DNA from 3 places in the Geodermatophilus sp. CPCC 205506 genome. Region 2 is predicted to be linked to each of the others. Evidence: riboswitches for the same ligand, from Rfam matches in the RefSeq annotation. Region 2 holds a riboswitch; each other region holds the start of a gene.

Region 1 (4,207 bases), on a different contig from region 2:
GCACCTGCGGGAGCACCGGCGGCGGACGCGCCGCCGTCCCCTGACACGGCGCACCATCCGGGGGACGGCCGGCGTTCCGACACCGCCACCTGCGCCCGCCCGGCCACTCCGCGCGTCTCACTCACCGACGCCTGCGCCCCGCGGTCATGACGCGAGATCGACGAGGAGTTCGGCGTCGTTGCACGCGTGTTCGCTCCTCGTGGGCCTCGTCGCGCCGCAGCGATCCGAGCGTCTTCATACCGAGTTCACGAACAACGAACTCGCGCCACGATCCGGCGCTCACAAGAAGTGCCTCCGCGTGCTGGTCACGCCACCAGGTACTTCTGCGCACCGCACGGTGCGCTGAGAAGGGACAGATCATGCACACTCGCACTCTCGCCGCGGCCGCCACGCTCGCGCTCGGCGCGACGGTCGGACTTGCGTCCCCCGCGGCCGCTCAGCCGAATCAGCAGGGCCTGATCAACGTCAACATCTCCGACCTCGTGGTCCAGATACCGGTCGCAATCGCCGCCAACATCTGCGACGTCAACATCGCCGTGCTGGTCGCGGATCTGGTCGACGACGCGGCGACCTGCAACGCCGAGGCCACCCCCGACGCTGATGCCGAGATCACGACCACCGACGGCGGAGCCCCCCCAACTCAGGACGGTCTGGTCAACGTCAACGTCTCCAGCATCAACGTGCAGGCCCCCATCGGCGTCGTCGCCAACGTGTGCGACGTGAACGCCGCAGTCCTCGTGAACCTCGTTGCCGACGATTCAGCACCGTGCGAGGGAAGCGCCGACCCGGATTCGACGATCACCCTGAACTGATCGACATTGTCTCGTCAGACATGCGCACCGTTCGTGACCGGGCGGTGTGGCCCAGCGTCTGCTGAGGACGGCGGGATGGTCCGGTCGACCGGAGGGTCGGCCGGACCATCCCGCCCCAGCGGTGGTCGACCAGGCTGCCCTGGGCGTCCGGCGCGGGCGCGGTCGAGTGGGAACAGCCGACAACCGGTCGCTGGGGCGGTGTGTCCGCCTCAGGAGGCGGTCCCGATCGCGTCGATCGCTGTCATGGCCTGGTCGCGCTGCGCGTCGGAGATCGGAGCCGAGCCGGCCACCTCGGCCGCGGCGTCCTGCCCCTCCTCGCTCACCACGTAGCCCATGAAGTCCGCGACCAGCTCCGCGGTCCGCGCGTCGGCGTACTCGACGCAGCCGAGGTGGTAGCTGACCAGGACGATGGGGTACCGGCCGGCCTCGGTCGTGGTGCGGTCGAGCTCGACGGCGAAGGAGAACTCGCCGCGGCCCTCCAGGCGGGAGGCGTTCTCCACCACGGCGGCGGCGGCCTCGGGGGAGGGGGCGACGAACTCCTCGCCGACCCCGATCCGCGCGACGCCGAGGTCACCGGCCTGGGAGAGGTCCGCGTACCCGATGGTGCCGACGCCGCTGCGCACCGCGGCCACGACGCCGGAGTTGCCCTGGGCGGCCTCCCCGCCGGCCACCGGCCACTCGCCGTCGGGCTCGTGCGGCCAGGCGTCCCCGCCCGTGGCCGCCAGGTACTCGGTGAAGTTCTCCGTGGTGCCGGACTCGTCGCTGCGGTGAACCGGCGTCACGGCCAGGTCGGGCAGCGGTGCGCCCGGGTTGTCGGCGGCGATGGCCGGGTCGTCCCAGCGGGTGATCCGCCCGGCGAAGACGGCCGCCAGCGTGGTGGGGGAGAGGGCGAGCTCGTCGAGGCCCGGAGCGGTGTGGACGACGGCGATCGGCGAGATGTAGTTGGGCAGCTCGAACACCCCCGCGGGGCCGCAGCGGGCCGCGGCCTCGGCGAGCTCCTCGTCGTCCAGTGCGGCGTCCGACCCCGCGAAGTCGATGCCGCCGGTCAGGAACTGTTCCCGCCCGCCGCCGGAGCCGACCGGGTCGTAGTCGACGGTCACCCCCGGCTGGACGGCGGAGTAGCCCGCGGTCCAGCCCTGCATGGCCGCCTGCTGGCTGCTCGCTCCCGCACCGACGATCGCACCCGCCAGGTCGCCGGCCGCGGCGCCGGCCCGGTCGCGCTCGTTCGGCGGCACGTACCCGGCGACGGCGACGACGGCGGCTCCGACCGCCAGCGCGCCGATCCCGGCCGCGACCTTCCTCCGGGCAGTCACACACGCCTTCCGCGATCCGGGGCCCGGGCGATCGTCCCCGGGGCGCTGTCGCCGACCCTAGGCGGTCGGCTCCGGGTCCACTCGCCGGCGACCGGAGTCGGGCCGCTCGCCCGGGCGTGGCGGCCAGACGTGTCCGGGATCTCACCGGGGGGTGCCGACGCGCACTGTCGGTGACGACGCGGCCGCGCAGCCTCCTCCCTTCCGCCGGGCTCCGCCACCCGTGTCGGGGCAGGTGGGTGGTGCGGTCCCGGCAGGAGTGACGGGTGTGGCACCGTGATCACCCGTCAGCAGTCAGGCTGTGACCGCACGTAGTCGATCCTCACCCCTTCGGGCAAGGAGGCGCACCGTGTGTGTTACCCGATCGTGACCGGTGGCCCTCACGCGTAGTAGCTTTCCTGACGGCCCAGCCGGGCTCCGCCTCCCGACAACCGGGGGGCCTCGGCCGGGCCCCGCCGAACCGCCCGACGTCCCTCCGGGGATCGAGGGGGGACCGGGGACCCACCGTTCCACTGGGGTGAGTCCTGCCTGCGCACGGGGCGCAGGCGGGTAGGGCGCCGTCCGGCCCGAACCCGTCAGCTAACTCGGTAGGCGGCCGCGAGGATGGGAGAACCGTCGCCTTGGCGACCCTGCACCGCCTGCACACCGAGCTCGACCGACCGACCTCCGTCCGCCGTCGCCTGCGCTCTCCGCGCCGGGCCCTCGTCGTCGGCGCCGTCCTCGCCGGCCTCCTGGTCGGCGCGCCCGCGGCCGTCGCCGCCCCCGTCACCCCCGCAGCCTCCGAGCAGGAGCAACTCGCGGCTGACGTCGCCCGCATCGAGGGCGAGGTCAAGGCCGCCGAGGAGCAGCTGCAGCGCATGACGGTCGAGGCCGAGGCCGCCGCCGACGCCGCCCTCGTCGCCCGTGCCGAGCTCGCCGCCGGCCAGGCCGAGGCCGAGGCCACCGCGGCCGAGCTGGCCGAGGCCCGGGCCGCGGTCGCCGGTGCCGAGGAGGCCATCGCCGACCTCAGCCGCCAGGCCTACATGGGCGGCGACCAGCGCTACGGCGACGTCGAGCTGCTGCTCGACGCCGAGAGCCCCACCGAGCTGCTGCAGCAGGCCGCCACCATGGAGGTCATCGGCGACCACCGGTCCGACCGGCTGGCCGAGTTCCTCTCCGTCGAGCAGCGGGTCGCCGACGCCGACCGTGCCGCGCAGGCCGCCGTCGTCCGGCTCGACGAGCTCGCCCGCGCCGCCGACCAGGCCGAGGCGGCGGCGAACACCCACCTCGCCGAGGCGCAGGCCGAGTTCGACGCCCGCGCCGCCGAGAAGGCCCGCCTCGAGGAGGAGCTCCGCCAGGCCGGTGAGCGGATGCTGGCCGCCCAGGGTGCCGCCGACCCGGGCGCCGCCTGGGGCGAGCGCCAGGCGCAGGCGCAGACCCTCGCCAGCGCCGCCACGACGTCCGGCATGCCGACCTCCGGGCGCCTCACCTCCTGCTACGGCGCGCGCTGGGGCACCATGCACCAGGGCGTCGACATCGCCGCCCCTATCGGCACCCCGATCTACGTCCCCGAGGGCGGCGTCGTCCTGCAGGCCGGCCCGGCCAGCGGCTTCGGCCAGGCGGTCTACGTCCAGCACGGCGACGGTCAGATCACCCTCTACGGCCACGTGAACCGGTTCTTCGTCAGCGCCGGCCAGGTGGTCACCGCCGGGCAGCAGATCGCCGAGGTCGGCAACAAGGGCCAGTCCACCGGACCCCACCTGCACTTCGAGGTGCACCAGGGCGGTCTGTACGAGAACCGGGTGAACCCGATGCCGTGGCTCAGCGCCCACGGCATCGACCTCGGCGGCTCCTGCTGAGCCCGACCGCATGACGGAGGGCCCCGCACCGATCAGTCGGTGCGGGGCCCTCCGTCGTCGCGGGACCAGCCGGGTCAGGCGGCGTCGAAGCCGGCCCGGTCGACCCTGCGGTGGTACCGGGTGCCGAGCCGTCCGCCGAGGACCGCACCGAGCAGCGTGGCGAGCAGGACCGCCACGAGGGCGATGATCCCCGCCGTGGTGGCCGTTCCCTCGTCGATCGGGATCCGCGGCAGGTTCAACTGCTGCA
Region 2 (4,207 bases):
TCCTCGGCCGCCATCACCTGGATCTCGGTGTCGATCTCGCCGCTGAAGATCGCGAGGGTGAGCGGCGTGGAGACCACCGCGCCGATGAGCACTGCGAGGCCGAACCGTGGCAGGGCCATGGCGATGGTCCACCACCAGCGCTTCAGGCGTGGGGTGGAGACGACGAGCCAGCGGTCGAGGTTGAGGATGATGAGTCCCCAGACGAGGCCCCCGAGGACGGCGATCAGCACGGGCATGTGCAGCGCCAGGTAGAAGGCGTATGACGCCGAGCCCACCGCGATGAGGGCGACCGAGGCGAGCACGATGCCCATCGCGACGTGCTTGGTGCGGTCTCGGGGTGCCTGCTCCAGCACGTCGCGGTTCGCACCGGAGACGGTCAGGAAGACCTCGGCGATCGTGTGCCGGTCGATCCACGTGCGCACGGCCTGCTCAGCCCTTCCCGCTCGTGCGACGCGCTCGCCGCAGGCCGTCGACCACCGACGCCGGCACCCCGACGACCCGCGCCGGGGCGTCCACCCGTGGCCGCAGGCGTTCCTGCGTCGCCCAGAAGTCGTCGAGCCGCTGGGTGATGGGAGTGCTCGCGCCGACCGTCGCGGCGACGTCGGTCCGCAGGGACACCGGTGGCGGCGCCGCCACCGTCGGCAGGTCCAGCTGCGGCACGGTCATGGCCACGACCGTCGCGGTCGCGACCGGTGTCGTCCCGTACCGGTTCCGCCCGACGAGCTGGATCCGCCGGCTGGTGTCGATCTGCACGAGCGCCTCACCGCACGACGGGTGACCGCCGCGGCCGTCGACGACGACGTCCCGGCAGTTCTGGAAGCACCACGTCACGCTGACCTGCGAACCCGGGCGCACGATGGTGTGGCTCACCGACAGCGCCTGCAGGACGGGGGCCTGCTGTGCCGGGCCCTCCACGTCGAGCGGCGCGCCGTGCCGACAGACGACGGGCGAAGGAGCCGGGGGCGGGCCGGATGGTCGATCGGTGCGCTGCCGGGCCTCGGCCTCGCGCCAGTCCCGCAACCAGCGATCGGTCCAGGGGAGTGGCGGAGCGTCCTGCGTCGCCCGGCGGGCTGCTCCACCGCTGCGTCGGGGTGAGCTGCTGGGCACGCGCCACAGGCGTGCCCGGAGCCAGGCGAGCAGCAGCAGCAGCATGAACGACCACAGGAAGGCATCGGCAAGGTCCTTGAGGAAGCCCGCGACCCGATCGGGGTCGAGGTCGCCGCTCCACTCGGTGTTGTTGCTCAGCGCGACGAATGCACCGAGGAGCATCACCACGGCCCAGCCGACGACCAGCGGATCCCGCCGCAGCGGCTCGTGGAACATGTTCCCCCCGACGCGTGGGCCGAGGCCCCGCTCTTGTTCTCGAAACCACAGGCTCCGGAACGCGATCGGCTCGAAGTCCTGACACTTGTTACCAAGATCAACGTGCCGCCGCAGGAGGCGCTCACCCGTAGGGGCCAGACGGCGAAGCCGTGGACTCCGCGGGCGGCTCCCTCATCCGGAGGAGGCGAGCAGCGGACTCCCTGCTCACCGGCAGGTAGCGCCCCCACCCTGTCCCCGTGGCCGGACGCCGTCCCCTCCTGGACCACCGGCTCCGCCGGGGTCTCGCTGCGCTGTGCGCGTCCGGGGTGGTCCTCGGCGGCCTCGCCAGCTGCACGACCCCGATGGTGACCGCGGCGGCGGACAGCCACGTCGCCACCGACGGCAAGACGGCCGCCGCGACCGACGTCCCGGAGGCGACCGGGCCCTCCGCGAAGGCCGAACTCCGGACGATCGACGCGGCGCCGGTGCTGGCCGGCGTCGAGGCCGCAGCGGCGGGCGCCGGCGGAACCGTCTCGGTCGTCGTCCTGGACGCCGACGGGGACCGGCTGCTCGCCAGCGCGGACGCCGGCCGGCCGGTCTCCACCGCGTCGCTGGTGAAACTGCTCGTGGTCACCCGGCTGCTGGCGCTCGACGAGAGCGGTGCCCTGACCCTGCCCGACGAGGACGTCGCCCTGGCCGAGCGGGCGATCGTGGGGTCGGACGACGCCGCGATGAGCCGGCTGTGGGACCGGTACGACGGGCCCGGGCTGGTCACCGACGTCGCCGCGGTACTGGGGCTCACCGCCACCGCGCCGCCGTCGATCCCGGGTCAGTGGGGCCAGGCGACGACGAGCGCCACGGATCTCGCCGCCGTCCTCGCGGCGCGCGGGCAGCTGCTCGACCCCGGGGACGCCGACCGGCTCCTGGGCTGGCTGCGGTCGACCTCGGCGACGGCCGCCGACGGCTTCGACCAGCGGTTCGGCCTGCTCTCGAGCGGCACCGGCGCCACGGGGCCGGTGGCGGCCAAGCAGGGCTGGATGTGCTGCGTCGACGGGCGCCGGCAGCTGCACTCGGCGGGCGAGCTCGCCGACGGGCGGGTGGTCGTCCTCCTCGGCGACTTCCCGAGCTCGACGTCGTGGGCACGCGCGCGCGACTCGCTCGACGCCGCGGCTGCCGCCGTCCTCAGCGGGATCGGCTGACCGCCGCGGTGCCCCGGCCGTCAGCAGACGGCCGGGGCACCGCGAGGCGTCAGGCGACCCGGCGGGCGCCCGAGTAGCTCGGCATCGAGTCGAGGTTCACCACGGCGACCGGCTTGCTGGCGGTCGAGGCGTGCACCATCTGGCCGTTGCCGATGTACATGCCCACGTGCGAGACCGGGCTGTAGAAGAACACCAGGTCACCGGGCCGGAGGTCCGACTTCGCCACCGGGGCGCCGAAGCCCGCCTGCGCCCGCGAGGTGCGCGGGATGGAGATCCCCGCCGCCTTGTAGGCGAAGCTCGTCAGCCCCGAGCAGTCGAAGGAGTTCGGGCCGGTCGCGCCGTACACGTAGCGGTCGCCCACCTGGGCGAGCGCGGTGTCGACCGCGGCCTGGGCGGCGCCGCTCGAAGCGGCGGCCGGAGCAGCGGCGACGGCAGCGCCCCCACCACCGTCCCCACCGGTGTCAGCCGTTGCCGGCAGGGGGGAGAGCGCGATACCGGCACCGGCGATGACGGCGACGGCGATCCCACGGAACGTGCGACGTGCAGAGGTCGTGCGTGCAGTCGTCATGGACGACGTGTTCTCCTGTTCTCCACGACCGCCTACCGGGTTAGCTGACGGGTTCGGACGGGGGAGTCGCCCGGCGCGACGGATCGCGCTTCACCCCAGTGCTGCGGTGGGTCCCCGGTCCGGGCCTCGGTAGACGACCGACGCCCGGTTCGGCGGTGTCCGGCGGGTGCCGCCACGGGTGGGCGACGAGGGAGCCCGCTGGACCGCGCAGAACGCTAAGAACCCCCGCCGGGCGTCGCCATTCGGGGTCGGTGTCGGATCCGGCGGCCGGGGACGCCGCGGCTCGCCGTCCTCACCAGCGGGGACGACGCAGTGTGAGGAGCCGCCCGGCTCCGTCACCGCTGGTCGGCGGTATCCGTACGTTCTCGTCCCCTGCGGGGTGGCACCACCGACTGTCATCGGCGGACGACGCCCTGCCGCCGGAACCCGGGTGGTTGGCCCGGCCGTTGGGCGGGCACGAAGCAGGTCAACCGAACCGAGGAGGAACCCACATGGCCGGCATGATCCGGAAGCTCGTGGCGTCGGGGATCGCGGCGAAGGTCATCCAGGAGGCCCGCAAACCGCAGAACCAGGCCAAGCTCAAGAAGCTCATCCAGGACTTCCAGCAGAAGCAGCAGAAGGGCGGCGGCGGCAAGGGCATGGGCCGCGGCACCGGGCGCTACTGATCTGCTGGCGCAGCGGCCCCCACCCGAGCCCGGGTGGGGGCCGCTGCCGCGTACGGGGCACGCGCCCGCGTGCCGGCCCAGACCGAGTCCGAGGAGTCCCATGACCGTCATCGCCGTCGTCGGTGCCACCGGACAGCAGGGCGGCGCCGTCGCCCGCGCCCTGCTGGACGCCGGTGCCCGCGTGCGCGCCCTCGTCCGCGACCCCGCCAAGGCCCGGGACCTCGCCGACCGGGGCGCCGAGCTCGTCCGCGCCGAGCTGGCCGACCCCGACAGCCTGCGGACGGCGTTCTCCGGCGCGCAGCGGGTGTTCGCCATGACCACCCCGTTCGGCGCCGGCGGGCCCGAGGCGGAGGAGCGCCAGGGGATCGCGCTCGTCGACGCGGCCGCGGACGCCGGCGTGGAGCACGTCGTGCTCAACTCCGTCGGCGGCGCCGAGCGCTCGACCGGCATCCCGCACTTCGAGAGCAAGCGCC
Region 3 (4,207 bases), on a different contig from region 2:
TCGCGCACGTGACCAGCAGCGTGGGGGCCGCCGCGAGCCGGTCCCCGGGAGCCAGCGACGCCCGCCGCGAGACCACCGCGATCGGCAGCTCGGCCGGCCGGCCGAGCGCGGCGCGCAGCCGGCCCACGGTCGAGTCCGCCGCCACCGGCCGGTACCCCTCGCCGGCCGCCGTGCCGTGCCCGACGAGCACCACGTCGGCCAGGGACCGCAGGACCTGGAACACCCGCCGGTCACCCGGGGAGCCGAGCCCCTCGCTCACCCCCTCGACGGTGACCGCTCCGTCGAGCGAGGCGACGAAGTTCACCCGCAGCGCGCGGCCCGGCGGCAGCCGGTAGTGGTCGGGCAGCTCGTCGTCCCGGAGGTCCCCGGCCGGGGTGGGCAGCAGCCGGCGCACGGTCAGCGGGTGGAGAGGACGACGGCGCTCTCCCGGGGCACGGTCACCGTCCTGCCGTCCAGGACCGGCAGCTCGCCGCTGGCGAACAGCACCTCGCGGGCGGGGGCGTCGAGGTCGATCTCGCGGGGCTCGCCGGACAGGTTCGCCACCACCCGCAGCGAGCCCCGGTGCACCACCAGCCAGCGGTCGGCGTCGTCCCAGCTGACGTCGACCGCCGACAGGTCGGGGTCGAGCAGGTCGGGGTGCGCCCGGCGCAGCGCCAGCAACGCCCGGTGCGCGCCGAGCAGCCGGGAGTGCGGCTCCCGCTCGAGCTCGCTCCAGTCCAGCTTGGAGCGGGTGAAGGTCTCCGGGTCCTGCGGGTCGGGGACCACCGCGGCGTCCCACCCGTGCTCGGCGAACTCGCCGATCCGGCCCTCGGCGGTGGCCTTGCCGAGCTCCGGCTCGGGGTGGCTGGTGAAGAACTGCCACGGCGTCGCGGCCCCCCACTCCTCGCCCATGAACAGCATCGGGGTGAACGGGCTGGTCAGCACGATGGTGGCGCCCACCGCCAGCAGGTCGGGGGAGAGCGAGGCCGAGATGCGGTCGCCGACGGCCCGGTTGCCGATCTGGTCGTGGTCCTGCAGGTAGGCGAGGAACTTCCAGCCCGGCAGCACGTTGGTGTCCACCGGCCGGCCGTGGTGCCGCCGCCGGAAGCTCGACCACGCGCCGTCGTGGAAGTACGCGCCGGTCAGCGTCTTGGCCAGGCCGGCGAGCCCGGCGGCGGCGAAGTCCGCGTAGTACCCCTGCCCCTCGCCGGTCAGCGTCGCGTGCAGCGCGTGGTGGAAGTCGTCGCTCCACTGCGCCGTCAGCCCCATGCCACCGGCCACGCGCGGGGTGACCAGGCGCGGGTCGTTGAGGTCGCTCTCGGCGATCAGCGTCAGTGGGCGGCCCTCGGCGACCGACAGCCGGTCGACCTCCTGCGCCATCTCCTCCAGCACGTGGGTGGCCCGCTCGTCGACCAGCGCGTGGACGGCGTCCAGGCGCAGCCCGTCGACGTGCATGTCGCGCAGCCACATGAGGGCGTTGTCGACGATGTAGCGGCGCACCTCGTCGGAGTCCGGCCCCGACAGGTTGACCGAGTTGCCCCACGTGGTGGCGCCGCCCTCGGCGAAGACCGGGAAGAACAGCGGCAGGTAGTTCCCCGACGGACCGAGGTGGTTGTAGACGACGTCCTGGATCACGGCCAGGCCGCGTTGGTGGCAGGCGTCGACGAAGCGCTGGTAGGCCGCCGGGCCGCCGTACTCCTCCTGCACCGCGTACCAGAGGACGCCGTCGTAGCCCCAGTTGTGCGTGCCGTTGAAGCCGTTGACCGGGAGCAGTTCGACGAAGTCGATGCCGAGCTCCACGAGGTGGTCCAGTCGGCCGACGGCGGCGTCGAGGGTGCCCTCGGGGGTGAACGTGCCGACGTGCAGCTCGTAGACCACGCCGCCGGCGAGCGGCCGCCCGGTCCACGCCCGGTCGACCCAGCGGTACGCCGCCGGGTCGAAGCGGCGGGAGAGTCCGTGCACGCCGTTCGGCTGGCGCCGCGAGCGCGGATCCGGCCAAGGCGTGTCGTCGTCGTCCAGCAGGAAGCCGTAGTCCGCCTCCGGCCCGGCCTCGACCTCGGCGCGCCACCAGCCGCCGTCGCCGCGGTGCATCTCGTGCACCGTGCCGTCGACCTGGAGCCGGACCCGCTTCGGCAGCGGTGCCCAGACGGAGAAGTCGACGGGTGCGGACATGCGGGGGCCTCCAGGCGGGGTGGGACGGATCGGCCGGGGGACCGGCGGCCAGAACATGCCCGTCCGACCGGAGGCCAATCGTGACCTGCGCGGCGCTCACCCACCGGGCTCCGGGACGCCGCCGACGGCGGCGCCCCGGATCCCGGACACCGGCGTCAGAGCACGAGCGTCTGGCCGACCTGGAGGACGTGCGGGCTGCTCAGCACGTTCCTGTTCTTCTCGTACAGCGCCTGCCACCCACCGGGGGTGCCGTGCGCGGCGGCGATCTTGCCGAGCGTGTCGCCGGGCTTGACCACGTAGGTCCCGGCGGACGCCGCGGCGGGTGCGGGGGCGGCCGCGGGGGCCGGGGCGCCCCACTCGGGCGCGGCCGGGTCGAGGCCCTTCCCGCAGGTCGGCCAGGCGCCGGGGCCCTGGCCGTCGAGCGTGCGCTCGGCGACGGCGATCTGCTGCTCCTTGGAGGCGAGGTCGGCGCGGGCCGCGTACGCGGTGCCGCCGTAGGCCGCCCAGGTGCCGGGGCTGAACTGCAGGCCGCCGTAGTAGCCGTTGCCGGTGTTGATGCTCCAGTTGCCGCCGGACTCGCACTGGGCGACGGCGTCCCAGTTGTTGGGGCCGGCGGCAAGCGCCGGGCCGGCGAGGGCGCCGAGGGAGAGGGCCGCCGCGCCGGTGAGGACGACGGCACCGCGGCGCAGACCGCGGGCAGGCAGGCAGGAACGATCGTGCTGGGACAAGGGGATCCTCCGATCGACCGCCTGCGGGGTGAGCTGTCGGGTTCGGACGATCGGTGCCCGGCCGCGGAACGCGGCTTCACCCCGAGACGCACGTGGCGTCGAATGTGGTTCCCCCACCCCCGTCCACGGTTGTGCTGTGGTCAGGACGCCGCCGGACGGGGTTGGGCGGGACGGCGCCGTGCCCGGCCGGTCGGCCGGGCACCCGGGGGACGGTAGGCGGAGGCCATCGAGCGACTCCGCGGCACCCGGCGTGTCACCCCGGCGTGGCGCGACAGGCCGGGCCGGGGACGGCGCACCGTCCCAGGCCCCTCACTTTCAGTCGCGGACCAGCAGGGCGACCGGCAGCCGCCCCAACACGTCGCGCACCGGCATCCCGGCGGCGTCGGAGACGAAGCAGTCTCCGGTGAGCAGGTCCCGCCAGGCGCCGTTCGGCAGCTGCAGCGCGGTGTCGCCCCAGCCGCCGGCGCCGGCCAGCCCGACCGGCAGCCGGGTGGCCACCGTCACCGCACCCCCGCGGTCGAAGGCGACCACGTGCCCCGCCGTCGCGCCGGTCGCCGCCACCGGTTGGTAGCCGGCGAACCACTCCGGGTGCTCGCGGCGGGCCCGCAGCGTGCGGGAGACCACGAGCAGCTTGGCCGCGCCGCTCTCGTCGACCGCGGGCACCTCGCCGCCGTCCAGCCGGGCCAGCAGCCGGCGGCGCAGCTCGTAGTCGACCGGACGGCGGTTGTCCGGGTCGACGAGGGAGAGGTCCCACAGCTCGGTGCCCTGGTAGACGTCCGGGACGCCGGGGATGGTGAGCTGCAGGAGCTTCTGCGCCAGAGAGTTGGACCTCCCGAAGGGCGCGATCCGGGCGACGAGGTCCTCGATCGCGCCGTTCGTCTGCTCGTCGTCGAACGCGGCGTCGACCAGCGCGTGCAGCCGGTTCTCGAACTCCTCGGCCGGGTCGGTCCACGTCGTCGACGTCCCCGCCTCGCGGGCGGCCTTCTCCACGTAGGCGTGCGCCCGCTCGCGGGACAGCGGCCAGGCCCCGACCAGGTTCTGCCACACCAGGTGGGCCAGCGGTCGGTCGGCCAGCGGGTGCCGGGAGAGCAGCTGTCGCACCAGCTGCGCCCACTCGGTGGGCAGCTCGGCGAGCACCGCCAGCCGGGCGCGCACGTCCTCGCTGCGCTTGGTGTCGTGCGTCGACAGCGCGGTCATCGACTCGGGCCTGCGCGCCAGGCGGCGCTGCTGCGCCTCGTGGAACTCCTCGACCGTGCTGCCGAAGCGCGCCGGGTCGCCGCCCACCTCGTTGAGCGCGACGAACCGCGCCCAGCGGTAGTAGGCGCTGT

The links. Region 2 has a riboswitch for cyclic di-AMP ahead of MY520_RS08540 (C40 family peptidase). Riboswitches for the same ligand answer to the same signal wherever they lie in the genome.
Region 1: linked by a shared signal. The riboswitch ahead of MY520_RS04695 (M23 family metallopeptidase) and the one ahead of MY520_RS08540 (C40 family peptidase) in region 2 are both predicted to bind cyclic di-AMP.
Region 3: linked by a shared signal. The riboswitch ahead of MY520_RS10950 (transglycosylase family protein) and the one ahead of MY520_RS08540 (C40 family peptidase) in region 2 are both predicted to bind cyclic di-AMP.

What each region holds. Positions count from the first base shown of each region.
Region 1 is NZ_JALPKP010000005.1:132,915-137,121, reverse strand. Features, by position in the region: gene MY520_RS04705 (hypothetical protein) at 360-812, shown strand; gene pstS (phosphate ABC transporter substrate-binding protein PstS) at 1,022-2,125, opposite strand; cyclic di-AMP (ydaO/yuaA leader) riboswitch at 2,615-2,711, shown strand; gene MY520_RS04695 (M23 family metallopeptidase) at 2,743-3,960, shown strand; gene MY520_RS04690 (hypothetical protein) at 4,035-4,207, opposite strand, start outside.
Region 2 is NZ_JALPKP010000011.1:66,943-71,149, forward strand. Features, by position in the region: gene MY520_RS08525 (DUF4407 domain-containing protein) at 1-422, opposite strand, end outside; gene MY520_RS08530 (hypothetical protein) at 430-1,323, opposite strand; gene MY520_RS08535 (serine hydrolase) at 1,560-2,501, shown strand; gene MY520_RS08540 (C40 family peptidase) at 2,551-3,069, opposite strand; cyclic di-AMP (ydaO/yuaA leader) riboswitch at 3,083-3,234, opposite strand; gene MY520_RS08545 (hypothetical protein) at 3,561-3,734, shown strand; gene MY520_RS08550 (NmrA/HSCARG family protein) at 3,835-4,207, shown strand, end outside.
Region 3 is NZ_JALPKP010000015.1:84,931-89,137, forward strand. Features, by position in the region: gene MY520_RS10940 (dihydrofolate reductase family protein) at 1-394, opposite strand, end outside; gene treZ (malto-oligosyltrehalose trehalohydrolase) at 397-2,151, opposite strand; gene MY520_RS10950 (transglycosylase family protein) at 2,307-2,879, opposite strand; cyclic di-AMP (ydaO/yuaA leader) riboswitch at 2,882-3,025, opposite strand; gene treY (malto-oligosyltrehalose synthase) at 3,195-4,207, opposite strand, start outside.